Regions from separate parts of the Oerskovia enterophila genome, predicted to be linked through region 3. Evidence: predicted binding sites of a transcription regulator. Region 3 holds the regulator's gene; each other region holds the start of a gene.

Region 1 (10,184 bases), on a different contig from region 3:
CGAGGCCAAGGTGCCCTACGACATCGTCCTCGAGATGGACGAGATCAACGGTGACCTGCCGGACACCGACGTCGTGCTGGTCATCGGGGCCAACGACACGGTCAACCCGGCAGCGCTCGACGACCCGGGCTCGCCCATCGCGGGCATGCCCGTGCTCGAGGTCTGGAAGGCCAAGCAGGTCGTCGTGTTCAAGCGGTCGATGGCCACGGGGTACGCGGGGGTCCAGAACCCGCTGTTCTTCAAGGACAACACCGCGATGCTCTTCGGAGACGCCAAGGACCAGGTGGAGAACATCATCCAGGCGCTCTGAGGCCCGGCGCGGGTGGAGCGACCCGCGTGAGGTGAGGGGAGCGAGGAGGTGGGTCGGTCGTCAGGCAGGGCGACGGGCCCGCCTCCTCGTCGTCCGCCCGCCCGACGGCGGAGCGAGCCGTTCGCCGTCGGGTGGCCCGGAGCGAGGGCCGGGTGGAGCATGGTGCCGACCCGGGGCCGTGCGTGACGCCGACCTCGAGCACCCGATGCCGACCCACGCACCGATGAGCCACCACGACGTCCGTTGGAGGACCCCATGGACAAGGTCGATCTGCGCAAGGAGTACCGCGAGCTCTACGCGCCGCCCCGTGAGTTCGTCCGGGTCGTCGTGCCGCCCTTGACCTACCTGCAGATCGACGGCGAGGGCGACCCCAACTCGGCCCCGGCCTACGCTGAGGCGGTCGAGGCGCTTTTCTCGCTCGCGTACGCCGTGAAGTTCGCGAGCAAGAAGGACCTGGGCAGGGACTACGTCGTCGGGCCGCTCGAAGGCCTGTGGACCGCCGAGGACCCCGCGGCGTTCGTGCGCCGCGACAAGGACGCGTGGAGCTGGACGCTCATGGTCCTGCAGCCCGGCTGGCTCGACGACGCGTTCGTCGCGGACGTGGCCGAGACGACGCGTCGTAAGAAGGGGTTGCCGGCGCTCGATCGCGTGCGGTTCGCCGCGTACGACGAGGGCGACTGCGTGCAGGTCCTGCACGTGGGGTCGTACGACGACGAGGCGCCCACGCTCGCGCGGCTGCACGACGAGTACCTGCCCGAGCACGGGTTGACGTTCAACGGGCCGCACCACGAGGTCTATCTCAGCGACGTGCGCCGGACGGCCCCCGAGAAGCTGCGGACGGTGCTGCGTCAGCCCGTCCGTCCCCTCTGACCGGTGCGGGGCCGGCCCCCGCGAGCGCTCAGACCTTGCGGAGCTGGTTGAACAGGGGGCAGTCGAACGGGTCGCGCGCCGCGAGGCCCACCTGGTTGAGGTAGCGGACCACGATCGCGTAGGACGCGAGCAGGTTGGTCTCGGTGTACGGCATGCCGAGGCGGGCGCAGTGCTCACGGACCATGAGGCGGGCCTTGGCGAGGTGCGGGCGGGGCATGCTCGGGAACAGGTGGTGCTCGATCTGGTAGTTGAGCCCGCCCATGAGGACGTTCATGACGCGTCCGCCCGTGATGTTGCGCGAGGTCAGGACCTGCTTGGACAGGAAGTCGAGCTTGCTGTCCGCGGGGATGATCGCCATGCCCTTGTGGTTGGGGGCGAACGACGCACCCATGTACACACCGAACACCGCGAGCTGTACACCGAGGAACGCGAACGCCATGCCGAGCGGCAGGAACCAGAAGACGACGCCCACGTAGAGCGTGAGGCGCAGCGCGATCGTCACGAGCTCCATGGTCCGTGCGCGGCTCTTGGCCGAGGAGAGCAGCGACCGGATCGAGATCATGTGCAGGTTGATGCCCTCGAGCGTGAGCAGCGGGAAGAACAGCCAGCCCTGGTGGCGCGTGATGAGGGCGAGGAAGCCCTTCTGCTCGGCCGCGCTCTCCTCGAGGAACGAGATGGTGTCCGTCTCGATGTCCGGGTCCTTGCCCACGCGGTTCGGGTTCGCGTGGTGGCGGGTGTGCTTGTTCATCCACCACGAGTAGCTGATGCCGACCACGCCGTTGGCCAGGAACCGCCCCACACGGTCGTTCGCGGGGCCCGAGGTCAGGATCGTGCGGTGCGCTGCCTCGTGCGACAGGAACGCGAACTGCGTGAGGATCAGGCCCAGGGCGCCCGCGATCAGGAGCTGGAACCACGAGTCGCCCAGGAGGACGAAGCCGGCCACGGCCCCGCCCAGTGCGACCGTGAGGATCGCCGCGACCCAGCCGTAGTACCCGTGCGTCCGCTCGAGGAGCCCGGCCTCACGGACGCGCTTGGACAGGTCCGTGTAGGTGCTGGTGATGCTGGTCCCGTCGCCCGTGCGGGGCTTGGTGGGGCGGAATCCGGGGAGAACGGCTGCGTCGGTCATGCGTCCCTCACAGGGCTGGGGGTCGACTTCCCAGCCGCGGGGTGAGCGAGATGCCCGTTGTACAGATGGCCCGAGTCTACGTGTGGCGTCGGCATCGGCGTGGAGAAAGGACGAAGGTCCGGTGCTGACCTGGCCGAGTCCGTACGGGAACAACGACGTCGCGCAGCCCAGTCGGGACGCCTGCTCGGGCGTGTCGCGGGCCGGGAAGCGAGGGCCGTGCCGGCCTGTGCCGCGCTCGTGGACGACGGTGACGACCGGTCGGCAGTTAGGTTAGCCTGGCCTTCTTTCCGAGCAGAGGAGTGTCGTGGCCGGGTTCCAGATGGTCAAGCCGTCCGTCGTGCAGGTCATCGCCGCGGAGGTGGTCGCCTCGCAGCGGGTGAGTCCGTCGATCGTGCGGGTCACGGTCGGGGGCGAGGGCGTCGAGCACTTCTCACCCATGGGGTTCGACCAGTGGTTCCGCCTCTTCCTGCCCCGGGACGAGCAGGAGTCGCTACGACTGCCGACCGCCACCTCGGGGCTCTGGTACGTGCAGTACCTCGCGACGCCCAGGGCGCGGCGGCCGTGGGTCCGCAACTACACGGTCCGGGACGCGCGCCCGGCGGATCGTGAGATCGACATCGACTTCGTCGCGCACGAGGACGGCGGGCCGGCGTCGGCGTTCGCGCTCGGAGCGAGCGCCGGTCATCCCGTGGGCATCCTCGACCAGGGGGTCGGCTACAACCCGCGCGTCCCGCACGGCTGGACGCTCCTGGTCGCGGACGAGACGGGCCTGCCCGCGGTCGCGGGCATCTGCGCCTCGCTGCCCGACGACGCGCGCGGGGTCGCGATCGTCGAGCTCCCGCACGCGGCCGACGCCCAGGAGTTCCGCGTCCCGGCCGGGGTGGAGCTCCGGTGGGTCGCGCGCGACGAGCACGGGTCCGACCCGCACGCGGTCCCCGGGCGGCTCGCGCTGGACGTGCTGAAGCGGGCGGACCTTCCGTCCGGCGACGTCTACGCCTACGTGGTCGGTGAGTCGAGCCTCGTCACGGGGGCGCGCCGTCACCTCGTGAACGACCGCGGGGTCCCCAAGGCGCACGTCGACTTCATCGGGTACTGGCGTCACGGACGCGCCGCGGCCTGACCTGCGACGTCTTGGCGCGGGCGCAGGCGCGGCGCGGCGCCGCGCCGCGCAGTCGACGCAGACGGCCCGGCCTGCTGACATCTCGTCGGGGTCCCGGCCTGCGTGCCCGGAGGTGCCGCCGGCGTGCAGGTCAGCCGCGAGCCGGCGACGGCGCGCGGGCCGTGCCGAACGCCGTGTACACGGCCGCGATGTCGTCGCGGCCGTGCCCGCGCGCGGCCGCGCTGCCGTAGAGGTCGGTCAGCGCGTCGAGCAGCGCGGGGTCCAGGTGCGCCTGGGCCGCGGCCTCCGAGATGAGGCCGATGTCCTTGCGGAGCCCGTCGAGCGCGAACTGCGGGGCGAACTCGCCCGCGATCATCTCGGCTCCCTTGAGGTGGGCGTAGGGGGAGTCGGACGCGCCGCCCGCGATGGCGTCCAGGAACAGGTGCGGGTCGATCCCCTCGGCGCGGGCCAGGGCGATCGACTGTGCCGTGCCGGCCGTGATCGTCGCGAGCCAGGCGTTGCACGCGAGCTTGAGGGCGGTGCCCTGCCCCACCTCGGTGCCCGCGATCACGACCTTGGCCGAGATCGCGTCGAGCACGGGGGCGACGCCGGCCAGGACGTCGGGGTCGCCCGCTGCGAGCACCGTGAGCTTCCCTTCCTCGGCGGGCTGCCTGGTGCCGAGCAGGTTGGCCTCGACCAGGGTCACGCCGAGCTGTCGCGCGCGCTCGACCACGAGGGCTGTCCCCTCGCGCCCGATCGTCGACGCCTGGACCCATACCGCTCCGGTGCCGACCGAGGGGCCCGCGGCATCGAGGACGTCGAGAACCGCGGCCGTGTCGAACAGGATGCTGAGCACGACGTCGGCACCGTGGGCCGCCTGCGCCGCGGTCGGTGCCACGCGTGCTCCGGCGTCGGCGAGCGGCGCGGCGCGCGACCCGGTGCGGTTCCACACCGTGACGTCGAAGCCCTCGCGCAGCAGCGAGTGCGCCACGCCCGTGCCCATGGTCCCGGTGCCCAGCACGGTGACGGTCGGCAGGTCGCTCATCAGAACTCCTCGTGCTCGTCGGAGTCGCGCGCGGCGTCCTCGCCGCGGTCGAGGCCCGCGATCCGGGCCATGTCGTCCTCGGTGAGGGCGAAGTCGAAGATCTCGGCGTTGGAGCGCTGGCGCTCGGGGCTCGCGGACTTGGGGATCGTGACGATGCCCTGCTGGACGTGCCAGCGCAGCACGACCTGGCCGGGCGAGCGTCCGTGGGCGGCGGCGATCTCCTGGATCACAGGTTCGGTCAGCACGCCTTCCTCCTGCCCGAGCGGGCTCCAGCCCTCGACCGTGATGCCGCGGTCGGTGAGGTAGCGGCGCAGGTCGGTGCGTGCGAGCGCGGGCGAGAGCTGGATCTGGTTCACTGCCGGGACGTGGCTCGTCTCCGCGATCAGCCGGTCCAGGTGGTGCTCGCGGAAGTTCGAGACGCCGATGCTGCGGACCAGGCCCTCTGCGGCGAGGTCGATCATCGCGCGGTAGGACTCGACGTACCGGTCGAGGCGGGGGAGGGGCCAGTGGATCAGGTAGAGGTCGACGTAGTCGAGCCCCAGCCGGTCGAGGCTCGCGTGCAGAGCGTCGCGGGTCGCGTCGTACCCCTGGTCCGCCCCGCGGAGCTTGGTCGTGACGAACAGCTCGGCGCGGTCAACGCCCGACGCGGCGAGGCCCTGCCCCACCCCGACCTCGTTCTCGTAGCGGGACGCGGTGTCCACGAGCCGGTAGCCGAGGCCCATCGCGCTCTCGACCGCCCGCGCCGAGGCGTGGTCGTCGAGCGGCCAGGTGCCCAGGCCCAGGAGCGGCATGGGGTGGCCCGAGGACAGCAGGGTCGTGGGGATGGTCATGGAGCGCGCCTCACATCGTACGGGACCGGACCCTCTCGACCCTAGGCGCGTGCCGCCGTCGTGCAACGTGGAGAACCGTGCCCGACGGCGCCGCGCGCCCGGCCGGTCACCTCACCCGGGCGCGACTCAGGACGCGTGGCGGAACGTCTGGCGGTAGTCGGTCGGCGGGACGCCGACCGCGCGCCGGAAGTGGTGGCGCAGCAGCGCAGCCGACCCGAACCCGCTCAGGCGCGCGATCTCCTCGAGGTCGAGGCCCGACTCCTCGAGCAGCGTCCGCGCGTGGTGCACGCGCTGGGTCGCGAGCCACTGCATGGGGGTCGTGCCGGTCTCGGCGACGAACGTCCGCGCGAACGTGCGCGTCGACAGGTGGGCGCGGCGCGCGAGGTCCTCGACGGTCTGGGGCTCGTCGAGGTGCTCGTCCATCCAGGCGAGCACCTCGCGGATGCTCTGCTCCTCGCACTGCGGCACGGGGCGGTCGATGTACTGGCGCTGGCCGCCGTCGCGCTGGGGAGGGACGACCATGCGGCGCGCGATCGCGTTGGCCGCCGCGCTGCCGAACTCCTTGCGCACGATGTGCAGGCACGCGTCGATCCCCGCGGCCGTGCCCGCGCTCGTGATGATGTCGCCGTCGTCCACGAACAGGACGTCCGGGTCCACCTCGACCTGCGGGAAGCGGGCCGTGAGCTCGTCGGCGTGGCGCCAGTGCGTCGTGATGCGGCGTCCGTCGACGAGCCCCGCCTCGGCGAGGAGGAACGAGCCCGAGCAGACGCTCAGCAGGACCGCGCCGCGGGCGTGGGCCGCGCGCAGGGCGTTGATGATCTCCTGCGGGTACTCGTCGCGGATGAGGAGCGCGGGGATCGCGATGAGGTCCGCGTCCTCGAGCGCGTCGAGGCCGTGGTCGGGGATCAGCGAGGCGCCCATGCTCGTGCGGACAGGGACTCCCGCGACCGGGCCGCAGACGCGGAAGTCGACCAGGGGTACCCCGTCGTCCGTGCGGTCGAGGCCGAAGACCTCGCACACGACGCCGAACTCGAACGGGGCCAGTCCGTCGGCCACGACGGCCGCCACGGTGCGCAACATCCTTCGACGCTACGCCGCTGGCAGGATCTTGTCGATACCTGTCCCTCCTGCCACTCGTGCACGCCGCGCGGCCGGACCAGGGTGGAGGCATGGACATCCTGGAGCTCGTGATGAGACTGGTCGTGATCGCGGCGCTCGTGGCGCCGCTCGTGGTGATGGCGCTGCGGCGCCCGCCGGCAGGAGGCCGGTTCCCCGCCGGGACGAACGACGGATGGACCCTGCCGCCGGCCGGTCGGGGGGACCCGCGTCGGCAGGTCGACCTGGTCGGTGCGCGGCGGTAGCGACGCCCGGGCTACGAGCGATCGGACGGTACGGCGCCGCACAGCACGACGCCCCGGTCTCCGTGTGGAGACCGGGGCGTCGGTGCGTTCTGCGGAGCGGGGTCAGCGGGCGCCGACCGCCTCCTCCGAGGGGCCGGCGGCAGCGGAGAGCGAGTCGAGCTCGGTCGCCTCCCACTGGGCCTGGCCGAGGCTCGGGATCATGGTCGCGAGCTCGGGACGCCAGGCGGCGAACTGCTGCGGGAAGCAGCGCTCGAGCAGGTCGATCATCGCGGGGACCGCGGTCGAGGCGCCCGGCGAGGCGCCCAGGAGGCCGGCGATCGAGCCGTCTGCAGCCGCGATGACCTCGGTGCCGAACTCGAGCACGCCGCCCTTCTTGGGGTCCTTCTTGATGACCTGGACGCGCTGGCCCGCGGTGATCTTCTCCCAGTCCTTGGGGTGCGCGGTGGGCATGAAGCCCTGGAGCGCCGTGAACTTGGACTCGGGGCTCGCGAGGAGCTGGCCCACCAGGTACTGGGTGAGGTCGATGTTCTTGAGGCCCGCACCGAGCATCGACCCGATGTTGTGGGTCCGCAGCGAGGTGAACAGGTCCAGCAGCGAGCCCTTCTTGAGGTACTTGGGGCTGAACCCGGCGTACGGGCCGAACATCAGGTACGTCTTGCCGTCGACCACGCGGGTGTCGAGGTGCGGGACGGACATGGGCGGCGAGCCGACGTCGGCCTTGCCGTAGACCTTGGCCTGGTGCTGCGCGACGAGCTCCGGGTCGTCCGTCCGCAGGAACTCACCGCTGATGGGGAAGCCGCCGTAGCCCTTGGCCTCCTTGATGCCCGCCTTCTGCAGGAGCGGCAGCGCGCCACCGCCCGCACCGACGAACACGAAGCGCGCGTTGACGGTGCGCGGGGCGGCCTTGGCGTTCCAGGACACGTCCTTGACGGTGACGTCCCAGGTGCCGTCCTTGCGCTTCTTGAGCCGGTTGACCTCGTGCTGGAGGTTCAGCTCGACGCCGTTGGCCGTGAGGTAGGCGAAGAGCTGGGAGGTCAGGGCGCCGAAGTCGACGTCGGTGCCGCTCGTCGCGCGGGTCGCCGCGACGGCCTCGTCGCTGTCCCGGTCGAGGACCAGGAGAGGGGCCCACTGCGCGATGACCGCAGGGTCGTCGGTGAACTCCATCTCGCTGAACAGCGGGTGGGCGCTCAGCGCGGTGAAGCGGCGCTTGAGGTAGTCCACGTTGGCCGCGCCGCGCACGAACGTCATGTGCGGGGTGTGGCTGATGAAGCTCGCGGGCTCTGGCAGGTGGCCGCCGGTGAGCAGGTGGTGCCAGAACTCGCGCGACACCTCGAACTGCTCGTTGATCGCGACCGCCTTGGAGATCTCGACGGTGCCGTCGGCCTTCTCGGGGGTGTAGTTCAGCTCGCAGAGCGCGGCGTGGCCGGTGCCAGCGTTGTTCCACGGGTTGGAGGACTCCTGGGCTACCGCGTCAAGGCGCTCGAAGACCTTGATGGTCCACGAGGGCTCGAGGAGCTTCAGGAGGGCGCCGAGGGTCGCACTCATGATGCCGCCGCCGATGAGGGCTACGTCGATGGTGTTCTGACCCGTTGTCTTCTTAGTCGCCACGCGCTCGATTTTACGCTTGTGAAGGAGTGCACATGGTGTGCGGTCCGTCACGGTCGTGGGTCACACTTTCTCGGGACCAAGGTCCCTCGACAGCCCCTCGAAGGTCCTCACGACGCGCTGATCAGCAGTTTTGACCAGGATCCCTCGTATCTATGGACGAGGATGGTGCGCGAGGCAGATCTCGCCCCGGTCGGCCTCGACTCGTCACGTCGCTCCACGTCACACCCCAACGTCCTGTGAGGCCCCCCAGATGAGCACTCCCACCCCCGGTCGCGTCGTGGTGGTCGGCGCCGGCATGGTCGCCCACCGATTCGTGAGCCAGATGATCGCACGCTCGCCCGAGGGGGAGTGGCGGGTGTCCGTCGTCGGCGACGAGGACCGTGCCCCCTACGACCGCGTCCACCTGTCCGAGTTCTTCGGCGGCCGCTCGGCCGACGACCTCACGATGGACCCTGCCGTCTGGGAGGACCCGCGCACCGAGCTGGTCACGGGCGACGCGGTCGCGGCCGTGGACCGCGAGGCGCAGACCGTCACCACGCGGTCGGGCCGGGTCCTCGCGTACGACCACCTGGTCCTGGCGACCGGCTCGTGGGCGTGGACGCCGCGGACCGAGGGCACGGACCTGCCGGGGGTCTTCAGCTACCGGACCATGGCCGACGTCCAGGCGCTGCGCGAGTACGTCGAGCTGCGCACCGAGCGGCTGGGGCGCACGCTGCACGGCGTCGTGGTCGGGGGAGGCGTGCTGGGGCTCGAGGCCGCGGCCGCGCTCCAGGGGCTCGGCACGTACGCGACGGTCGTGGAGTTCGCCGACCGGCTCATGAGCGTCCAGCTCGACGACGCGGGAGGCGAGGCGCTGCGCGTGCTCGTGACGGACCGCGGTATCGACGTGCGGACGTCGACGGGCGCGACGGGGCTCACGGCCGCGGGCGACGGTGCCGTGGGGACCATGGACCTCTCCGACGGGTCGCGCATCCCGGCCGACGTCGTGATCTTCTCGACGGGCATCCGGCCGCGTGACCGCGTGGCGCGCGAGGCGGGCCTGGCGATCGGCGAGCGCGGCGGCGTCGTCGTGGGTGCGGCGTGCCACACCTCGGACCCGACCGTGTGGGCCGCGGGCGAGTGCGCGTCGTTCGAGGACCAGTGCGTGGGCCTGGTCGCGCCGGGCAACGCCATGGCCGACGTCGTGGTGGACCGGCTGCTGGGCGGCAGCGCCACGTACTCCCCGGCCCCCGAGGGGACCAAGCTCAAGGGCGTGGACATCGAGGCTGCGAGCTTCGGCGACGTGTTCGGGCTGACTCCCGGAGCGCTCGAGGTCACGTTCGCGGACCCCGTCGCCCGCACGTATCGCAAGCTCGTCGTCTCGGACGACGCGCGCACGCTGCTGGGCGGGGTCTTCGTGGGGGACGCGGCGCTGTACGCGTCATTGCGCCCCATGCTGGGGCGCTCGCTGGGCGCGGACCCGTCGGCGTTCCTCGCCCCGGAGGGCGGGGCACCGGCGATCGGGGGCGACCTGCCCGACGACGTCGTGGTCTGCTCGTGCGCGAACGTCACGGCCGGGACGGTCCGGGGGGCGGTGACCGAGCACGGCTGCACGAGCGTGGGCGAGGTCAAGGCCTGCACCAAGGCCGGGACGGTGTGCGGGTCGTGCGTGCCGGTGCTCACCAAGATCGTCAACACCGCGCTCGAGGCCAGCGGCGTGACGGTGTCGAAGGCCATGTGCGAGCACTTCTCGATGTCGCGCGCCGAGCTGTTCGCCCTCGTGCGCCAGGACGGGTTGCGGACCTTCACCCAGATCGTCGCGGCGCACGGCACGGGTCGCGGCTGCGTGGTCTGCAAGCCCGTCGTGGCCTCGATCCTCGCGTCGTTGTGGGGCGGGTACATCCTCGACGGCGAGCAGGCCGCGCTGCAGGACACCAACGACCGGGCGCTCGCCAA
Region 2 (10,184 bases), on a different contig from region 3:
GGGCCCTCGGCGGACGAGCTCCGGACGTGGGGCGTCGACCCTGCGCTCGGGCGGACGCTGATCGACGCCCTGTCCCCCACGTTCCGCGTGGTCGCCGCCGACTACGAGGGCCACCGCATGTCCCACCCGGCGGCGGGCACGCTGACCCCGGAGAACGTCACGGCCGACCTGCTCGCGATCGCCGACGCCGCGGGCGCCGAGACCTTCGCGTACTACGGCTACTCGTGGCTCGCCCTGAGCGGCCTCCAGCTCGCGCTGCGCACGGATCGCCTGACCGCTCTGGCCATGGGCGGCTTCCCGCCGCTCGAGGGCCCGTACGCGGGCATGCTCGCCGTCACGCGCGCGACGCACGGCATGACGTCAGCGTCCCCCGCGGCGACGCCTACCGCGCCCACGGACGGCCCGACGGCGCCGCTCGAGACGAGCGACGCCGTCGGGCAGGAGGAGCGCGCGCAGTCGACGGACGCCTCCCCCGGCGCCGGGGGCGACGCGGCGGCGGACCCCGAGGACTTCGACTGGGAGAGCTTCGACATGACGCTCGGCGAGGAGCAGACGCGCCAGTTCGTGACGCTCTACGAGGCCCTCGACACCTTCGACGACCGAGGCGCGCTGGACCGCGTGACGTGCCCGCGCCTCGTGTTCGCGGGGACGGCCGACGAGATCGAGTACGGCGAGAGGTGGGGCGGGGTGCACGTGAGCATCGGTGGCGCGCTCGCAGCGCACGCCGCCGAGCTGCGCGCTGCGGGCTGGGACGTGGAGCTGCTCGACGGGCTCGACCACACCCGTGCCATGCAGCCGGACGCCGTGCTGCCCGTGCTGGGACCGTGGCTGACCTCGGCGCTCACCAGGGCATGAGAAGCGGCCCCGGATCACAGGATCCAGGGCCGCAGCCCACGTCGGGGGGTCGGGCGCCAGGTCAGTAGACCGTGAGGCCCTTCGCCCGGAACTGGTCGCGCACGCGGTCGACCAGCTCGACGTCCGGGGCAGGGGTGTCGGTGAGCTCGTACTCGCGCCCGAGCGTCTCCCACTTGTCCCGGCCCATCTGGTGGAAGGGCAGGACCTCGACGCGCGTGACCGTGCCGGGCCGGATCTCGTTGAGCGAGGCCGCGTAGTCCGCGACGACGTCGACGTGCTCGGCCTGGTCGGTCAGGCCCGGGACCAGCACGTAGCGGATCCAGACCTCGACCGGGTGCTCGGCCGTGACCCCGCCGGGCAGGCCCGACTCGGCGAGCCGTCGCCCGAACGTCAGGGTGGGCTCGAGCGCACGGCCCGTGACCTTCTCGTAGGTCGCGGGGTCGCCCGACTTGACGTCCAGGAGCACCAGGTCGGTGTTCGCGAGCATCTCGTCGCTCAGGTTCGCCCCGAGGAAGCCCGAGGTGTCGAGCGTGGTGTGCACGCCCATCTCCTTGGCGCCCGCCAGGATGCGCGCGGCGAACGCGGGCTGCATGAGCACCTCGCCGCCCGAGAGCGTCAGACCGCCCTTGGTGGCACGGAAGACCGGCAGGTACCGCTTGACGCGCGCCAGCAGCTCGTCGGCCGTGACCGGCTCGCCGTCCTTCATCTGCAGCGTGTCGGGGTTGTGGCAGTACAGGCACCGCAGCGGGCACCCGTTGAGGAAGACCGTCAGGCGCGTGCCCGGCCCGTCCACCGCGGTCACGAGCTCCCACGAGTGGACCGAGCCCAGCTCGCCCGAGCGCATCATCGCGAGCTTGTCGTGCCGGTCGAGGTCCTCGGCCGTCGAGAGGCCGGAGACCCCGGCCCCCGTCCGGCGGCGGGGGGCCTCCGGTGCGTCCAGGTCACTGTCGTGGCCCAGGGCGTCACCGGAGGTCCGCCACGGCAGCGGAGCCGAGGCGACCCCGTCGACCCCGTAGCGGGCGGCGGCACGCGCGGGCACCTGGCCGGCTGCGGGCGTCGAGAGAGTCGTCATGATGTTCCGCCGATCTGCGCTCAGAGAGCGCCGTGGAAGGTCCGCGAGAGGACGTCGAGCTGCTGCTCGCGGGTGAGCCGCACGAAGTTCACGGCGTACCCGGAGACACGGATCGTGAGCTGAGGGTAGTTCTCGGGGTGCTCCATGGCGTCCTCGAGAGTCTCCTTCACCAGCACGTTGACGTTCATGTGGTAGCCGTCGCCACCGACCGACGCGTCGAGCAGACCCGCGAGGTTCGCGACCTGCTCCTCCCGGGTGCGGCCCAGGCCGCTCGGGACGACCGTGTTGGTCAGCGAGATGCCGTCCTGCGCCTCGTTGTACGGCAGCTTCGCGACGGACAGGGCCGAGGCGAGCATGCCGTGCGTGTCGCGGCCGTTCATCGGGTTGGCGCCCGGGGAGAACGGCTCGCCCGCACGACGACCGTCGGGCGTGTTGCCCGTGGCCTTGCCGTACACGACGTTCGACGTGATGGTCAGGACCGACTGCGTCGGCAGCGCGTCGCGGTACATCTTGTGCGAGCGGATCTTCGCCATGAACGACTCGACGAGCTCGACCGCGATCGCGTCGACACGGTCGTCGTCGTTGCCGTACGCCGGGTACTCGCCTTCGGTCTCGTAGTCCACGACGATGCCTCGCTCGTCGAACACGGGCGTGACCTTGGCGTACTTGATGGCCGACAGGGAGTCCGCCGCGACCGCGAGACCTGCGATGCCGCAGGCCATGGTCCGCAGGACCTCCTTGTCGTGGAGCGCCATCTCGAGCCGCTCGTACGCGTACTTGTCGTGCGACCAGTGGATGCAGTTGAGCGCCTCGACGTAGGTCTCGGCCAGCCAGTCCATGGTCTTGTCGAAGCGGGCGCGGACGTCGTCGTAGTCGAGGGGCTGACCCTCGGGCACGGGAGCCACGACCGGCGAGACCTGCTTGCCCGTGACCTCGTCCTTGCCACCGTTGATGGCGTAGAGGAGGGTCTTGGCCAGGTTCACGCGGGCACCGAAGAACTGCATCTGCTTGCCGACCGCCATGGGCGAGACGCAGCACGCGATCGCGGCGTCGTCACCCCAGGCCGGACGGATCTGCTCGTCCGACTCGTACTGGACGGCCGAGGTGTCGATCGAGACCTTGGCGCAGAAGTCCTTGAACCCCTGCGGCAGGCGCGGGCTCCAGAACACGGTCATGTTGGGCTCGGGAGCCGGGCCCAGGTTGTACAGCGTCTGCAGGAAGCGGAACGAGTTCTTGGTGACGAGCGGCCGACCGTCGTCGCCCATGCCACCGATGGTCTCGGTGACCCACGTCGGGTCGCCCGAGAACAGGGAGTCGTACTCGGGGGTGCGCAGGAAGCGCACGATCCGCAGCTTGATGACGAAGTCGTCGATGATCTCCTGCGCCTGCTCCTCGGTGATGACCCCGTTCGCCAGGTCGCGCTCGAGGTACACGTCGAGGAAGGTCGAGGTGCGGCCCAGCGACATCGCGGCGCCGTTCTGCTCCTTGACCGCGGCGAGGTAGCCGAAGTAGAGCCACTGCACGGCCTCGCGGGCGTTGGTGGCCGGACCCGAGATGTCGTAGCCGTACGAGGCGGCCATGGCCTTGAGCTCGCCGAGCGCACGGATCTGCTCCGCGTGCTCCTCGCGCTCGCGCACGACCTTCTCGCTGAACGGCTGGGTGTCGAGGTCCAGCTTGTCGAGCTTCTTGGCGGCGACGAGCTGGTCGACGCCGTAGAGCGCGACGCGGCGGTAGTCACCGATGATGCGGCCACGGCCGTAGGCGTCGGGCAGACCCGTGATGATGTGCGAGCTGCGTGCGGCGCGGACGTTGGGCGGGTAGACGTCGAAGACACCCTGGTTGTGGGTCTTGCGGTACTCGCTGAAGACCTTCTTGAGCTCCTGGTCGACCGGGTAGCCGTAGGTCTCCAGGGCGCCCTCGACCATGCGCCATCCGCCGTTCGGCATGATCGCGCGCTTGAGCGGGGCGTCGGTCTGGAGGCCGACGATGACCTCGGCGTCCTTGTCGATGTACCCGGGCGCGTGGGCCGTGATGCCCGCGGGCGTGTGGGGGTCGACGTCGTAGATGCCCTTCTCGCGCTCGGCGGGGAACATCTCGGAGAGCTTGGCCCAGATGCCTGTGGTGCGCTCCGTGGGTCCGGCGAGGAAGGAGTCGTCACCCTCGTACGGGGTGTAGTTGCGCTGGATGAAGTCGCGCACGTCGACCGTGTCCTGCCAGGGACCCGCGGTGAAGCCGGCCCAAGCGGGGACGGTCGCGTCGTCCTGGCCGCCAGTGGTGCTGCGAGCCTCGGAAATGCTGGTCATATCACTCTCCTCGACGTCCACGCCGCGCAGCCTGCGCGGCGGGGGTAAAGACCTTGGTCGACGCGGGAAATCCGTGCCGTCCTGCCGTTCTCCTTCGCCCTTTCAGGCTACGACCCCGAGAGGGTCCGGGGGTGGTCAAGACGCTGTCACCTGGCTCACAGGGTGAACCGTCGGACACCGGGCCACGCCCCGCAGAACGGCGAGATTGCAACCTTTCTGGCTACTGGAACACCTCCGCAGGGCCGAGCATTCCCGCTTGTGACAGTCTTCACATGACCCTTCCTTGGGCGTTCGACGAGTGACTACTCGGGACCAAAGTCCCTTGCGGAATGCGTCCGGGTTGCTTTTTTCTCCCGCCTTGCCGGGAGCATCCACGATACGCAGCGAACAACGGCCCGGCATTTCCGCACCGACCATTCTCGGCGTCGGCGCCCGCAACCTCCCCCGCCCCGAACCGCCGCCCTCTCGCCCGGGGCGCGCGCCGCCGTCGGGCCCCCTGCGTGCGAGCGGCCCCCGCCACGTGTGAGACTTCCTCGATGCGAACCATGGGAGTGGAGGAGGAGTTCCTCCTCGTCGGACCGGACGGCGTCCCGAGCGCCGTCGCGGCCGAGGTCATCGAAGCAGCCGGCACGAGCCGGCCCACCGAGGCCGGGCTCGGGGCGTCGGGCGGCTCGCGCCCGGACCAGGCCGGCGACGCCCCCGGGGGCGACCTCGAGCTCGAGCTCATGGAGGAGCAGCTCGAGACCGGCACGCACCCCTGCGCGGACCTGTCCGAGCTGGCCCAGGAGATCCGCGACGGGCGCATCCGGGCCAACAAGGCGGCCGAGCAGCGCGACGCGCGCATCGTCGCGCTCGGCACCTCACCCGTGCCCGTGTCCCCGACGACCGTCGGGAAGCTCCGCTACCTCGAGGCGCGCGCCGCGTTCGGCCTCACGGCCCGCGAGCAGCTCACGGGCGGCTGCCACGTCCACGTCGCGGTCTCCTCGGACACCGAGGGCGTCGCGGTCCTCGACCGGATCGGGCCCTGGCTCGCCCCGCTCCTCGCGCTGAGCGCCAACTCGCCCTACTGGCAGGGCGAGGACAGCGGGTACGCGAGCTTCCGCTCCCAGGTGTGGTCGAGGTGGCCGACGGCGGGCCCCGCCCCGTCGTTCGGCACGCCCGAGGCGTACCGCGCCACGGTCGACGCGCTGGTCGGCACCGGGACCATCCTCGACACCGCGATGATCTACTTCGACGCCCGGCTCTCGGCGTCCTACCCGACCGTCGAGATCCGCGTCGCGGACGTGTGCCTCGACGCCGACACCGCGACCCTGCTCGCGGCCCTGGCCCGCGGGCTGGTGGAGACCGCCGCGCGCGAGGCCGCGGCGGGCGCGGCCGCGCCCATGCTCCATCCCGAGCTCCTGCGCACGGCGTCGTGGCGTGCGGGCCGGTCGGGGATCTCCGGCGACCTGGTCTCGCCGCTCACCTGGAAGCCTGCGACCGCGCACGACGTCGTGGGGCAGCTCGTCGCGCACGTGCGCGAGGCGCTCGTCGACGCGGGCGACCTCGACGCCGTGACCGAGCTCCTCGGGCGGCTGTGGTCGACCGGCGGCGGCGCGGCGCGGCAGCGCGCCTGGTTCGCCGCGTCGGGCGACCCGCGCACGGTGGTCGAGCGGGCCGCCGAGGCGACGCTCGCCTGAGTCCCTGCGCTGCCGGGCTCGGCCCGGCTCGGCCCGGCTCCGCCCGGGGTCGAGCCGAGCCAGGACGCAGGACGGGGCACGGACCGCGCGGTCCGTGCCCCGTCCTGCGTCCGGCGGGCCGCCGGGTCAGAGCAGCGCGAGCGCCGTGAGCGCGTCCCGCGTGACGTCCTGCGCCGTCAGGCGGTGCGTCGTCTTCACCTGGTCGATCGTCATGTGGTCCAGGAAGACCGTGGGCAGGCCCAGCGGGACCACGGGGACCGTGATCCCGGCCTCGACCGCGCGCTGGCCCAGGAGCGAGCCCACGCCGCCGTCGGCGATGCCGTCCTCGATCGTGACCACCAGGTCGTGCTCGCCCGCGAGCTTGACGAGCGCCGACGGCAGCGGCAGGACCCAGGTCGGGGACGCGACCGTGACCTCGACGCCGTGGGCCGCGAGCGCCTCGCCCGCGGCCATGGCGGTACCGGTCATGGAGCCGACGCCCACGAGCAGGACCTTGCGAGTCGCCCCGGCCGCAGCCTTGGTCTTCTTGGCCCGCACCGCGTCGTGGCGGGCGACCACGTCCACGCCGTCGAGCGTCTCGATCGCGGGGATCGGCGCGACGACCGCGCCCTTGGGGTAGCGCACGACCGAGGGCGCGTCGTCGATGTCGACCGCGTGCCGCAGGGCCTCGCGCAGCGTGGCCTCGTCGCGCGGGGCCGCCAGGTGCAGGCCCGGGACGATGCGCAGCATGGCCATGTCCCACATGCCGTTGTGGCTCGCGCCGTCCTCGCCCGTGATCCCCGCACGGTCGAGCACGAACGTCACGCCCGCCTTGTGCAGCGCCACGTCCATGAGGACCTGGTCGAACGCACGGTTGAGGAACGTCGCGTAGACCGCGACGACCGGGTGCAGGCCCGCGAAGGCCATGCCCGCGGCCGACGTCGCGGCGTGCTGCTCAGCGATGCCCACGTCGAACGTGCGCTCGGGGAACGCCTCGGCGAAGGGTGCGAGGCCCACGGGGTGCAGCATGGCTGCGGTGATCGCGACGACGTCGGTACGGCGTCGGCCGATCTTCACGATCTCGTCGGCGAACACCGAGGTCCAGCCGAAGCGCGAGGGCGCGACGGGCAGCCCGGTCTCCGGGTGGATCTGGCCCACCGCGTGGAAGCGGTCGGCGACGTCCTGCTCGGCCGGGGTGTACCCGCGACCCTTCTCGGTGATGACGTGCACGATCACGGGCGCCCCGTACGAGCGGGCCCGCACGAACGCGTGCTCGAGCGCCTCGATGTCGTGGCCGTCGACCGGGCCCACGTACTTGATGCCCAGGTCCTCGAACATGCCCTGGGGCGCGACGACGTCCTTGAGGCCCTTCTTGAGCCCGTGCAGCCACTCGTACGCGAACCGGCCGGGGGCGCCCGAGCGTGAGAGCGTGCGCTTGCCCCAGTCGAGGAAGTTCTCGTAGCCGCGCGTGGTGCGCAGCGTCGACAGGTGGTGCGCCATGCCGCCGATGGTCGGCGAGTAGGAGCGGCCGTTGTCGTTGACGACGATCACCAGGCGCCGGTCCTGGCTCTCGGCGATGTTGTTGAGCGCCTCCCAGGCCATGCCGCCCGTGAGCGCGCCGTCGCCGATGACCGAGACGACGTGCCGGTCGCGCAGGCCGCGCACGACGTTGGCCTTGGCGATCCCGTCGCCCCAGCTCAGCGCGGTCGACGCGTGCGAGTTCTCGACGATGTCGTGCGGGGACTCGGCGCGGCTCGGGTACCCGGACATGCCGTCGCGCTTGCGCAGCGCGGAGAAGTCCTGGCGGCCCGTGAGCAGCTTGTGCACGTAGGCCTGGTGGCCCGTGTCGAACACGAACGAGTCCTTGGGCGAGTCGAAGACGCGGTGCATCGCGAGCGTCAGCTCGACCACGCCGAGGTTCGGCCCGAGGTGCCCGCCCGTGCGGGACACGGCGGAGACGAGGAACTCGCGGATCTCCGCTGCGAGGGTCTCCACCTGCTGGGGGGTCAGCCGCCGGAGGTCCTCCGGTGACGTGATGCTGCTCAACAGGGTCATAACCGCTCCGTTCCGCCTGCCATTCGACTAGCCCGACAACTCTAGGCGCTCCGGGCGGGTGCTCGCGCCCGGAAGGGCCGGATCACGACCTCTCCACGCGCTGGGCACCCGATCCGCGCTCGCTCTCTCGACAGCCTCCGTAGACTGCTGGGGTGCGCTTCCTGCCGGGCCAGCAGCCCACCACCGACCTGACCTACGGCGACGTGTTCCTCGTCCCGTCCCGCTCCGAGATCACCTCGCGCTTCGACGTCGACCTCGCGTCCGACGACGGCACGGGCACCACCATCCCGCTCGTCGTGGCCAACATGACGGCGGTCGCGGGCCGCCGCATGGCCGAGACCGTCGCACGGCGCGGCGGGATCGTCGTGATCCCGCAGGACGTGCCCACCGACGTCGTCGCGGACGTGGTCGCCGACGTCAAGGGCAAGGACCCGGTCATCGAGACCCCGGTCGTGGTCTCCCCCACCGACACCGTGCACACCGCGCTGACCCTGATCGGCAAGCGGTCGCACGGCGCGGCCGTGGTCCTCGACGGCGACCGCCCCGTGGGGGTCGTGACCGAGGCGGACTGCCTGGGCGTCGACCGCTTCACGCAGGTCCAGCAGGTCATGTCGGCCCAGCCGCAGGTGGTCGAGGCGTCGGTCGTGTCGGGTCCGGGCGGTCTGCAGGCCGCGTTCGACGAGCTGCACCGCTCGCGGCGCAAGGTCGCCCCGGTCGTGCGCGACGGGCGCCTCGTGGGCGTCCTGACGCGTCGCGGCGCGCTGCGCTCGAGCGTCTACTCCCCCGCCCTGGACACCCAGGGGCGCCTGCGCATCGCGGCGGCCGTGGGCATCAACGGCGACGTCAAGGCCAAGGCCGCAGAGCTCCTCGCCGCGGGCGTGGACGTGCTCGTGGTCGACACGGCCCACGGTCACCAGGTCAAGATGCTCCAGGCCCTGGAGGCCGTGCGGTCCCTGGACCCGCAGGTCCCGATCGTCGCGGGCAACGTCGTGACCGCCGAGGGCGTGCGCGACCTCGTCGCCGCGGGCGCGGACATCGTCAAGGTCGGCGTGGGGCCGGGCGCCATGTGCACCACGCGCATGATGACGGCCGTGGGCCGTCCTCAGTTCTCTGCTGTCCTCGAGTGCGCGGCCGCGGCCCGCGAGCTGGGCAAGCACGTCTGGGCCGACGGCGGCGTGCGCCACCCGCGCGACGTCGCCCTCGCCCTCGCGGCGGGCGCGTCCCAGGTCATGATCGGCTCGTGGTTCGCCGGGACGCACGAGTCCCCGGGCGACCTGCACGACGACGGCACGGGTCGCCTCTACAAGGAGTCGTTCGGCATGGCCTCGGCCCGCGCGGTCGCGGCCCGTGGCGCGGGCGGGTCCCCGTTCGAGCAGGCGCGCAAGGGCCTGTACGAGGAGGGCATCTCGTCCTCCCGCATGTACCTCGACCCGGTCCGCCCGGGCGTCGAGGACCTGATCGACGAGATCACCGCGGGCCTGCGCAGCTCGTGCACGTACGCGGGGGCGGCCTCGCTCACCGAGTTCGCCGAGCGGGCCGTGGTGGGCATCCAGTCCGCGGCCGGGTACGAGGAGGGGCGCCCGCTGCCCGCGGGCTGGTGACCGTCCCGCCGACCGCGGGCTCGGCGCGCGCCGGGCTCGTGGCCCTCGCCCAGGACGGCTCGCCGTGGCCCCGCCCGTGGCGCTACGCGATCGGCACGCTCGACGAGTCGCGCGTGCGGCAGGCCGCGGTCCTGGTCCTGTTCGGGGTGCTCGACGACGTCCTGGCCGCTCGTGGCACGTCCGGGCAGGACGCGACGGACGACGCTCCCGCCTCGCCCGTGCCCGCCGACCTCGACGTGCTGCTGCTCGCCCGCGCCTCGACGCTCAGCCACCACCCGGGCCAGGTCTCGTTCCCCGGGGGACGGCTCGACGACTCGGACACGGACCTGGTCGACGCGGCCCTGCGCGAGGCCGTCGAGGAGACGGGGCTGAACCGCGACGGCGTCGAGGTCCTGGGCGCGCTCTCCCCGCTCCCCCTGCCCGTGAGCAACCACCTCGTGACCCCCGTGATCGGGTGGTGGGCTCGGCCCACACCGGTCGCGGTCGTCGACTCGGCCGAGTCTGCGCACGTCTTCCGGGTGCCCGTCGCGGACCTGACGGACCCCGCGAACCGGCGCACCGCCGTCGTGCGCCGGGGACGCAGCACGCACAAGAGCCCCGCCTTCCTGGTGTCCGCGGACGGGCGCGAGCACCTCGTGTG
Region 3 (10,184 bases):
GCCCCTTGAGGTCCACGCCCCCGCTGATCGTGAGCGAGCTCGTCGCGGCGTCCAGGAACCTGATCAGGCTCGGGAGGTCGGTCAGGACGTTCTTGCTCAGCACCGACTTCGTGAGAGCAGCGAGCAACGCCTGCTGACGTCCCATCCGGTAGGTGTCCGAGCCGTCGCTCAGCCCGTGCCGTGCTCGCGCGAGAGCGAGCGCCTCAGGCCCCGACAGGACGTGGTCTCCCGCGGTGAGGTGCAGGTTCGCGTCCTCGTCGTCCATGTCCTCGGGAATGCAGATGGGCACGCCGCCGAGCGCGTCGACCATGGTCTGGAACCCCGCGAAGTCGACGACCAGGAACCCGTCGGTCCGCACCCCGCTGATCTGCTCGACGGTCATCTGCGTGCACGTCGCGGCCGAGGCGAGGTCCTGGCCCGCGTTCCAGCCGCGCGAGAACGCCGAGTTGAAGATCGACCGGGAGGACGGCTCGGTCGTCCCCCCTCCCGTGACCGTGCACGCGGGGATCGGGATCATCAGGTCGCGCGGGACCGAGACGAGCTCGACGCGCGACCGGTCGGCCGAGACGTGCAGCAGCATCGTCGTGTCCGAGCGCATGCCGTCCTCGGCCCCGCCGATCGCCTCGTTCACCCCGGACCGGTCGTCCGAGCCGATGAGGACGAGGTTCACGGGCAGCCCGGCGAGGGGGTCCTCGGGGTCCGGGGTCGCGACGGGCGGGCGGGACGCCTCGGGTGCGACGAGCTCTCTGGTGTCGACCTGGTCGACGTTCGCGAGCGACTTCACGACGAGCGCCGTGGCCCCTGACACGCCGAAGGCAAGCGCCGCGGTCGTCACGAGGCCGACGACGCGCAGCCACCGGCGCTCACGACGTTCAGCCGCGTGACGGACCTGCCCCCGCCACGGGACGTCGCCGCGTAGAGGCTCCCGGCTCGCACCGGCCCCGCGGTCGCCCTCGAGCCACGTCCCCCCACCACGTTCGCTGGTCACGAGCGCCGACTCTAGCGAGGTCACCTGTGGGGACCCGGCATCCACGGCGCGGGCCGTGTCGAGATCCGGTGAAGGCCGACGAGCGCACGACAGGGCCGCCCCGCTCGGCGGGACGGCCCTGCGCGACCCCCGGCAGCCCGGGGCAGGCCTGCTACTCCTGGGTCGTGATACCCGAGTACGAGTGCTTGCCGTTGAAGATCAGGTTGACGCCCGTGAAGTTGAACAGCACGCACGCGTAGCCCACGATCACGAAGTAGGCCGCACGTCGTCCGGACCATCCACGCGTGGTGCGGGCGTGCAGGTAGGCCGCGTAGACGACCCACACGACGAAGCTCCAGACCTCCTTGGGGTCCCAGCCCCAGTAGCGGCCCCAGGCGTGCTCGGCCCAGATCGCGCCGCCGATGATGGTGAAGGTCCACAGGACGAACGCGACCGCGTTGAGGCGGAAGCTCAGCGCCTCGAGCTGCGCGGGTCGGGGCGTGGTGTCGAGCCAGCGCCAGGCGGGATGCCCCAGGAACGCGTTGCCGTTCTCGCGCGAGTCGCGCAGGAGCTGGATCACCGACATGACGAACGCGACCGTGAAGATGCCCGTGGCGATGATCGCGACCCCCACGTGGATCACTAGCCAGTAGGACTGGAGCGCGGGCTGGACGCCCGTGGCGTCGAGGAAGAACGAGTTCTGGGCGACCACGAGGAACAGCACCGAGAGGCCCGTGACGAACGCGCCGAGGAAGCGCACGTCGCGCCGCAGGCTCACCCCGAGGAACACCGCCATCGCGACGAACGCGCCGACGAGCGTGAACTCGTACATGTTGGCCCAGGGCGCGCGGCCGGCGGCGATCCCGCGGGTCACGATCGCGGCGAGGAGCAGGATGGTGCCGAGCCACCCCGTCGAGATGCCGATGCCCGCGGCCTTGCGCGAGACGGGCTTGGCGGGGGTCGCGACCGCGACCCTGACGGGGGCGTCGGCGTCACCGGAGGCGTCGGCGGCGGCTGGCTCGGCGACCGGTTCCTTGGCCCCCAGCCGGGACAGGTCGATCGCGAAGGCGATGAACGCGACCGTGAGCGCGGTCGCCGCCGCCCACACCAGGTCGGAGCTCAGCTCGGCAACGGTCATCGGTCAGCCTTTCGTGGTCGGTCGGCGCGAGCCGGCCCGGTGGTTCGGGGGGAGGACCCGTCGCGTGCGGCGGGTCGTTCGTCGGGGGGTTCGGTCGCGTGCTCGATCCCGGGGAGCGACTCGACCACGCGGTCGACCTCTCCCTGGAGTCCTGCGTCGTCGCCGCGGGCGAGCCCCGCGACCGTGACGACGGTACGCCGCGCGGACGTCTCGCCGTCGGGCACCTCGTCGCTCCACACACGCAACCACACGCGGCGGCGCGGTGTGAAGAGCGAGACGGCCAGCCCGCCGAGCGCGCCGAGCGCGAACACGAGGATCCAGACGAGCGCCGGGTCGTGCCGCATGTCGAGCGCCACGTAGCGCGCGACCGGCCCCTCGGCGAACGTCAGGGTGCCCAGCCCGTCGGGCAGCTCGACCGTCTCGCCCGGCGCGACGAGGACCTGGACGCGGCCTCCCGTCTCGTCGACCGACGCCGTGAGCGTGTCGGTGTTGAGGCGGTAGACGTTCTGCGGCAGCCCGTCGTCGAGGCCCAGGTCGCCCCGGTAGACCTCGAGGACCAGCAGCGGGTTGGCCGGCTGCGGGAAGATCGAGCGAGCCCCGTCCTCGGTGACCTCGGCCGTGGGCAGGAAGTAGCCGACGAGGCCGATCTGGTCGAGTCCGGGCGAGGTGTCGGGCACCTTGATGACCCCGCGCGAGGTGTACATGGTGTCCTCGGGCAGGAACGGGACACGGCCCGCGAACGCGACCTGCCCGTCGGCGTCGTGGATGGTGACCTCGGGCGCGTAGCCGTTGCCCTGCAGGTAGATCTTGGCCCCGCCGGCCACGATCGGGTGGTTGACCTTGATCTGCTCCTCCTGCGAGGAACCGTCGGGGTTGCGCACCGTGACGTTGGCCGTGAAGTCGCGCGACTGCGCGAACGCGACCTGGTCCATCGCGAACTCGGCGTCGAACGAGTCGAGGGTCATCGAGAACGGGACGAGCGAGCTCGGCCGGAACAGCGAGCCGTTCTCGAACGTGTCGTAGTCGACGACCGCGTTCGCGAACCCGCGCCCCTCCGTGATGATCGCCTGCCCACGGAAGTGCAGGAGCTGTCCGGTCGCGACCGAGACGAGCAGGCCCAGGAGCGAGAGGTGGAACAGCAGGTTGCCGGACTCGCGCAGGTAGCCGCGCTCGGCGGCGACGGTCCGTCGTTCGGGCAGCCCGCGGGCCACGTCGGCCGGCTCGGTCGAGACGTCCACGCGGAACGTGGGCAGCCGGCGGAACCGGCCGCGCAGGTGCGCGGCGGCCGCCTCGACGACCTCGTCGGGAGTCGCCGTGCTCGTGGTCTCGGCCTTGGCGGGGAAGCGGTCGAACCGTCGCGGGGTGCGCGGCGGGCGGTTGCGCACGGCCTGCAGGTGCGCCTTGGTGCGCGGCAGGATGCAGCCCACGAGCGAGACGAACAGCAGGATGTAGATCGCGGAGAACCACACCGACGCGTACACGTCGAAGAAGCCCAGCCGGTCGAGCCACTCCCCCGTGCGCGGGTTGTCCTGGAGGTAGGTCAGGACCGCGGCCGGGTCCTGCGGACGCTGCGGCAGCACCGAGCCCGGGACGGCCGCGACGGCCAGCAGCATGAGGAGCATGAGCGCGACGCGCATGCTCGTGACCTGGCGCCAGACCCAGCGCAGGGAGCCCTGGAGGCCGAGCGAGGGGAGCTGCGGCGTGCCGGCCTCGCCGCTGCGCGCGGTTCCGGCAGTGTCCGGGGTCGCGGCGTCGGGTCCGGTCGCGCGCGGGGCGCGCTTCGAGCTGCCCGACGGCGTCGCTCGCGTCTCGGCGGGCGCCTCGCCCTCGGAGGGGCGAGCCTCGGGCTCGGGGTGGCTGAACGCGTCGTCGATGCCCTCGGGGCGGTAGAGGTCCTTGTCGCTCATCAGATCACCGTCTCGAAGCCCGTGATGAGCCCGCCGAGGCGCGAGGTCCAGGTGCCCCAGACGCCGGTCACGAGCGCCAGGCCGATGAGGATGAGCATGCCGCCTCCGATGCGCATGATCGCGAGCCGGTGGCGCCGCAGGAAGGCCACGGCCTTCTTGGACCGCTCGAGGCCGATCCCGATGAGCAGGAACGGGACGCCGAGGCCCAGGCTGTACGCGATGCCCAGGATCGCGCCGCGACCCGCGGTGGCCTCGTCGAGCGACAGCGCCATGACGGCGGTGAGCGTCGGGCCGATGCACGGGGCCCAGCCCAGGCCGAACACGACGCCCAGCAGGGGGGCTCCCCACAGCCCCGCGGTGGGGCTCAGGTGCAGCCGACGGTCGCGCTGGAGGAACGGCATGGCGCCCATGAACGCGAAGCCCATGAGGATCACGAAGACCCCGATGACGCGCGTGATGACGTCCTCCCACTGCTTGACGTGCACGCCGACCGCACCGGCGGCGACCATGAGCAGGACGAAGACGAGCGTGAAACCGGCCACGAAGAGCCCGACGCCGGTGGCGACCCGCCACCGGCCCGGGGCGCGCACCGTCCGGACGGCAGTACCGCCACCCCCACCGCCGCTGCCGCCCGCCTGGCGCGACGTGGCGCCGGCGTTGGCCGCGGCGAGCCCGCTCACGTACCCGACGTACCCGGGGACGAGCGGCAGCACGCACGGGGACGCGAAGGACACGAGCCCCGCGAGGAGCGCGACCGGCACCGCCAGCAGCATGGAACCGCTGAACGCCGTGGTGGCGAACGTGGTGCCGACGTCACCGGCGAAGGAGAGAGGGTTCACGGGTCAGGCGTCCTCTGCGAGGACGTCGTCGACGAGCCCGGTGAGGGTCGAGCCCTCGGCGCGACCGATGATGCGTGCGGCGACACGCCCCTCGCGGTCGAGCACGACCGTCGTGGGCACCGCCTGGATGGGCACCGAGCCCTCGAGCGTCGCGATCGTCTCGCCGCGCGTGTCCTCGATCGAGGGGTAGGGCACCTCGAACGTGCGCTCGAACGCGAGCGCGGCGCCCGCGTCGTCGGTGCTGTTGATCCCGAGCAGGCGCACCCCCTGGTCCGCGCGGTCGTTCGCGAGCGCGACCAGGTCCGGCGCCTCGGCCCGGCACGGCGCGCACGACGCGTACCAGGTGTTGAGCACGACGACGTCGCCGGCCCACTCGCTCGTGTCGATCGCGTTGCCCTCGAAGTCCGTGCCGGTCAGGACGACGGGGTCGTCACGGTCCGACACGTCCCACGTCTTGACCGAGCCGTCGCCCGAGACGTAGCCCTGACCCACGACGTCGTCGGGGCTCGTGGCGCCCGACTCCTGGGCGCAGCCCGTGAGGACCAGGCCGAGCGAGACGATCGCGACGGGGACGAGAGCAGGACGACCGGCGGTGCGACGCCCGGGTGCGGGCGCGCGACCGTGCCGGGCACGGAAGGGGTGGATCATGGCAGCACTGTCTCCCACCTGCCTGGGCACAACCTGAGAAACCCCTGGTGGGTCACGCTCCGGAGACCTTCGCGGCCCCCGGCAGCAGGTCCGCGACCGGCTCGGTGTAGTGGATCCCGACGAGGCGGTCGCCGTCGAAGCGCAACGAGGTGAGGGACGCGAGCGAGCACTGACGGTTGCGCGGGTCGTGCCACAGGCGCTTGCCCTCGAACGCCAGCCGCGAGATCCAGATGGGGAGCTGGTGGCTCACGAGCACGACCTCGCGCCCCTCGGCCTGCGCGCGGGCGTCGTGGATCGCGGCGTGCATGCGCGCGACCTGCTCCTTGTAGGGCTCGCCCCAGGACGGGCGCAGCGGGTTCCAGAGGTAGGGCCAGTGCCCGGGGTGGCGCAGCGAGCCGTCGCCCACGCCGAACTTCATCCCCTCGAAGTGGTTGCCCGCCTCGATGAGCCGCTCGTCGGTCCCGAGCGGCAGGCCGAAGGCCTCGGCGACGGGCGTCGCGGTCTCCTGCGCGCGCTGGAGCGGGGACGCGATGACCAGGGCGACGTCGAAGGGCTCGTGCGCGCCGTCGTCGGGCAGTGCGGGTGCGCCTTCCGCGGGCTTGCCCGACAGGTGCCCCGCGACGCGACGCGCCATGGTGTGCCCGAGCTCGGAGAGGTGGTACCCGGGGATTCGCCCGTAGAGGATGCCGTCCGGGTTGAAGACTTCACCGTGACGCATGAGGTGGACCGTGGTTGCAACCATGCCGACCAGTCTCCCAAAGATCTGGCCCGCGCGGTGCACGTGCCCGGGGTGCTCCGGGCCACACCTCGCCGCCCGGCGCGCCTGGGTCTTGGCTACTGCTCGTGCGGCTCCACGACCCGGCACGCCTCGGCGACCGCTTCCATGGCCTCGCCGAGGTTGCGCAGCTGCGCCGGGGTCAGGACGTCGACCAGGTAGCGACGGACCGCGGTCACGTGGCCCGGGGCCGACGCGACGAGCTCGGCGTACCCCGCCTCCGTCATGACGCAGTTCACACCTCGTCCGTCACCCACGCTCGCGGCGCGACGCACGAGCCCGCGCTGCTCCATGCGGTGGACCGTGTGGGTCACGCGGCTGCGGGAGCGGGCCAGGCCGTCGGCCAGCGCGGACATGCGCAGGGTGTGGTCGGCCGCCTCGGACAGACGGACCAGGAGCTCGTACTCACCGAGGGTCAGGCTCGAGAGGTCCTCGTGCTCCCTGCTGAGGGCTTCGACGAACCGCGCCGAGCCGTCGAGGAACGAGCGCCAGTAGCGCTGCTGGTCGTCGTCGAGCCAGGAGGTGTCGTGCACCGTGGTGGCGTGCTGGTCCTGCTGAGCCGTCATCTCTTCCTTCATCCGTCACGCCCCCTCCGTGTGAACAACGGCCCCATTCTCCCATCGTCGGGGGTGGTGGCCGGTCCAGGGAGAACTCGTGCCCTCCTCGGGGAATAGAGGGCGGTGGGCTTGCGTTGATGCGTTCGTATGAAGTTGAATCTTCAACTAATGGCACGTCGACGGCGCGCCTGACGCAACGCAACTCGACCTCTCAGGAGACACCCATGGCCACGAACCTTCCTTCCGGACTGACCGCAGGCACCTACGCGATCGACCCCTCGCACTCGCAGGCGACCTTCACGGTCCGCCACGCAGGCATCTCCAAGGTCCGCGGCTCGCTCGCGATCGCCGACGGCAACATCACCATCGGTGACGACGTCGAGTCCTCCAACGTGGTCGCCGCGATCGACGCCAAGTCGGTCAACACGGGTGACGCGGGCCGCGACGGCCACCTCCAGTCGGCCGACTTCTGGGACGCCGAGAAGAACCCGACCTGGAACTTCGTCTCGACCGCCGTCGAGGCCGACGACGACGACTTCGTCATCGCGGGCGACCTGACCATCAACGGCGTGACCAAGCCGGTCAAGCTCGAGACCGAGTTCACGGGCACCGCCGTCGACGCCTACGGCAACTCGCGCGCCGGGTTCGAGGCCGAGACCGAGATCTCCCGCAAGGAGTTCGGCCTGACCTGGAACGTGGCCCTCGAGGCCGGTGGCGTGCTCGTCGGCGACAAGATCAAGATCGCGCTCGACCTCTCGGCGATCAAGCAGGCCTGAGCCTCTCGCCCCCGACCGGCCCCCGCGTCCTGACGCGGCCGGTACGCCAGGAGCCGGCGACCCGTCACGGGTCGCCGGCTCCTGTGCTGTCCGGGCGAGGTGCGCACGGGGCCCGACGGCGGGAGGTGCCCGCGCGGTCGGCTCGCCGCCCGTCGGGGTGCCCTAGGCTCCGGCGCCCTCGTCGTCGTCCTCGTCCGGAGCGGGCTCGCCCGGGGGACGGTTCGCGAGTGCTCGTGCCTGCGCGTGGAAGGCCAGGATCTGCAGCTCGCTGCCCACGTCGACGGACCGCACGATCACGTCGTCGGGCAGCTGGAGGGCGCGAGGCGCGAAGTTGAGGATCTCGCGGACCCCTGCCTCGACGACGCGCTCGGCGACGTCCTGCGCGACGTGCGCGGGCGTGGCCAGGACGACGATCGTGACGTTCTCGCGGGCGATGACCTCCTCGAGCGCGTCTACGTGCTCGACCACGAGGCCCGCCGCCTCGGTGCCCACGACCGAGGGCGACGCGTCGAGCAGGGCCGCTACCTCGAAGCCGCGGGTCCCGTAGCCCGAGTAGTTCGCGAGCGCGTGGCCCAGGCTACCGATACCGATGATGGCGATCCGGTGCTCGTCGGTCACGCCCAGCGCCGACGTGATGTAGGTCGCGAGCGAGTCCACCACGTACCCCACGCCGCGCGTCCCGTACGACCCGAGGAACGACAGGTCCTTGCGGAGCTGTGCGGAACCGACCCCGGCCAGCTCGGCGAGCTCGGTCGACGACGTGGTCTCCACGCCGCGTCCCTCCAGGTCGCGCAACGCCCGCAGATAGGCGGGCAGACGTGTCACCGTCGCGCCAGGAATGCCGGTGTCCCCCAGGGTCTCAGCCACTCGTACCACCCATACCTCGTCATGTCGTCGTCGTTGACGACCTCGCTGTGCTGCTTTCTCGGATCATCTCAGGCTCTGGCCCCGAACGCGGAACGTCAGCCGCTGACGCGCCGCCGGGCGAGCGCCTTGGCGAGCCGTGCGCCGTCGACCTGCCAGAACCCTTGCTGGACCCCGTCCACGGTCACGACCGGGACGTAGTCGCCGTACTCGGACGCGAGCACACCGGTCGGGTCGTCGTCCACGTCGACCTCGGTCCACGTGACCTGCTGCTCGGCGCACACCGCCTCGACGATCTCGCGGGCCGTGTCGCACAGGTGGCACCCGTCGCGCCCGTAGAGCACGACGCGCGGGGGCAGGGGAGGCACGGCCCGGGGAGGGGCGGCCGGGGCGAGCGCCTCGGCCACTGCCTCGGGTCCTGCGGCTCGACCTGTGGCATGTCCGGCGGCGGGTTCTGCGGTGCTCACTCCCCCAGCCTACGCATCCCGGACAGAAGGTCCGTCCGGGTGCCCGGCGTCCTGAGGCGCGCGGGTCGTCGGCGGGCGTCGGCGGGCGCCGATAGAGTGGACGGCATGCCGACGTCTGCACCTGGGTCCACCCATCCGACGGCGGCCTTCTTCGACGTCGACAACACCATCATCCGGGGCGCCAGCTCGTTCCACCTGGCCCGGGCGCTGTACCAGCGCGGCTTCTTCTCCACCCCGGACCTCGTGACGTTCGCGTTCCACCAGGCCCGGTACCTCCTGCTCGGGGAGAACAAGCGCCAGATCGACCAGGTCCGCTCCCGGGCCCTCGACCTCATCGCCGGCCGCTCGGTCGCCGAGGTCGTCGCGATCGGCGAGGAGGTCTACGACCAGGTCCTGTCCCTGCGGATCTTCCCCGGGACCCAGAAGCTCCTCGACGAGCACATCGCGGCCGGTCACCAGGTGTGGCTCGTGTCCGCGACCCCTCTGGAGATCGGCCAGCTCATCGCCCGGCGGCTCGGGGCCACCGGGGCGCTCGGCACGGTCGCCGAGCACGAGGACGGTCTCTACACGGGCCGCCTCGTGGGCGACATGATGCACGGCCGGGCCAAGGCCGCGGGCGTGCGCGAGCTCGCCGAGCGCCACGGGATCGACCTCTCGGCCTCCTACGCCTACGGCGACTCGCTCAACGACGTCACCATGATGCAGGCCGTGGGCCACCCGTGCGCGATCAACCCGGACACGCGGCTGCGTCGCCACGCCAAGGACGTCGGGTGGCCCATCCGCGAGTTCCGCGGCCGGCGCCGACGCGTCGCGAACCGGGGGCTCAAGACCGCGAGCTGGGCGGGGGCGGCCTGGGTCCTCGGGCTCGTCATGCGCTCGATCCGGCGCTCGCTCAAGGGCCGCACCGGCCTCTGACCCGCTGCTCCCCGGTCTGGCGGCCGGCAGGGACCCGACCATCCGGGGCCTGCGGCAGTCCTGGAGCCCGCGACGATCCCGGGCATGCGAAGAGCCCGGCACCCCTGAGGGGTTCCGGGCTCCTGCGGCAACCGGCGCGTGAACGCGCCGCGCTGCTACTTCTTGTTACGACGCTGGTGGCGCGTCTTGCGAAGCAGCTTGCGGTGCTTCTTCTTGGCCATACGCTTGCGGCGCTTCTTGATGACGGAGCCCATGGGTCCTCACAATGCTGGATCGGTGTGCGATCGGGATCGCCCCGATCATGGTGGTCCACGGCTGATCGGGAACCGAC

Evidence for each region. Region 3 encodes Rex, which represses fermentation and respiration genes when NADH is low (regulators of the CRP and FNR family bind a similar motif). Its sites were predicted from a motif close to CTTGTGAANNNNTTCACAAG; they were not measured.
Region 1: the regulator Rex is predicted to act here: its motif matches at 8,265-8,284, upstream of mqo (malate dehydrogenase (quinone)).
Region 2: the regulator Rex is predicted to act here: its motif matches at 4,486-4,505, upstream of pflB (formate C-acetyltransferase).

What each region holds. Positions count from the first base shown of each region.
Region 1 is NZ_JBIVFZ010000003.1:526,378-536,561, reverse strand. Features, by position in the region: gene pntB (Re/Si-specific NAD(P)(+) transhydrogenase subunit beta) at 1-310, shown strand, start outside; gene ACIPWA_RS11710 (GyrI-like domain-containing protein) at 566-1,180, shown strand; gene ACIPWA_RS11705 (fatty acid desaturase family protein) at 1,209-2,306, opposite strand; gene ACIPWA_RS11700 (siderophore-interacting protein) at 2,611-3,426, shown strand; gene ACIPWA_RS11695 (NAD(P)-dependent oxidoreductase) at 3,557-4,450, opposite strand; gene ACIPWA_RS11690 (aldo/keto reductase) at 4,450-5,280, opposite strand; gene ACIPWA_RS11685 (helix-turn-helix domain-containing protein) at 5,407-6,360, opposite strand; gene ACIPWA_RS11680 (hypothetical protein) at 6,450-6,641, shown strand; gene mqo (malate dehydrogenase (quinone)) at 6,744-8,258, opposite strand; gene nirB (nitrite reductase large subunit NirB) at 8,500-10,184, shown strand, end outside.
Region 2 is NZ_JBIVFZ010000003.1:178,047-188,230, forward strand. Features, by position in the region: gene ACIPWA_RS10190 (alpha/beta fold hydrolase) at 1-855, shown strand, start outside; gene pflA (pyruvate formate-lyase-activating protein) at 917-1,927, opposite strand; gene pflB (formate C-acetyltransferase) at 1,948-4,230, opposite strand; gene ACIPWA_RS10205 (carboxylate-amine ligase) at 4,776-5,909, shown strand; gene dxs (1-deoxy-D-xylulose-5-phosphate synthase) at 6,036-7,943, opposite strand; gene guaB1 (GMP reductase) at 8,096-9,544, shown strand; gene ACIPWA_RS10220 (NUDIX hydrolase) at 9,538-10,184, shown strand, end outside.
Region 3 is NZ_JBIVFZ010000001.1:206,714-216,897, reverse strand. Features, by position in the region: gene ACIPWA_RS00905 (LCP family protein) at 1-988, opposite strand, end outside; gene ccsB (c-type cytochrome biogenesis protein CcsB) at 1,140-2,105, opposite strand; gene resB (cytochrome c biogenesis protein ResB) at 2,102-4,012, opposite strand; gene ACIPWA_RS00890 (cytochrome c biogenesis CcdA family protein) at 4,012-4,785, opposite strand; gene ACIPWA_RS00885 (TlpA family protein disulfide reductase) at 4,855-5,499, opposite strand; gene ACIPWA_RS00880 (histidine phosphatase family protein) at 5,552-6,241, opposite strand; gene ACIPWA_RS00875 (MarR family winged helix-turn-helix transcriptional regulator) at 6,334-6,840, opposite strand; gene ACIPWA_RS00870 (YceI family protein) at 7,056-7,607, shown strand; gene ACIPWA_RS00865 (redox-sensing transcriptional repressor Rex) at 7,770-8,474, opposite strand; gene ACIPWA_RS00860 (glutaredoxin family protein) at 8,570-8,938, opposite strand; gene ACIPWA_RS00855 (HAD family hydrolase) at 9,044-9,853, shown strand; gene ACIPWA_RS00850 (30S ribosomal protein bS22) at 10,009-10,107, opposite strand.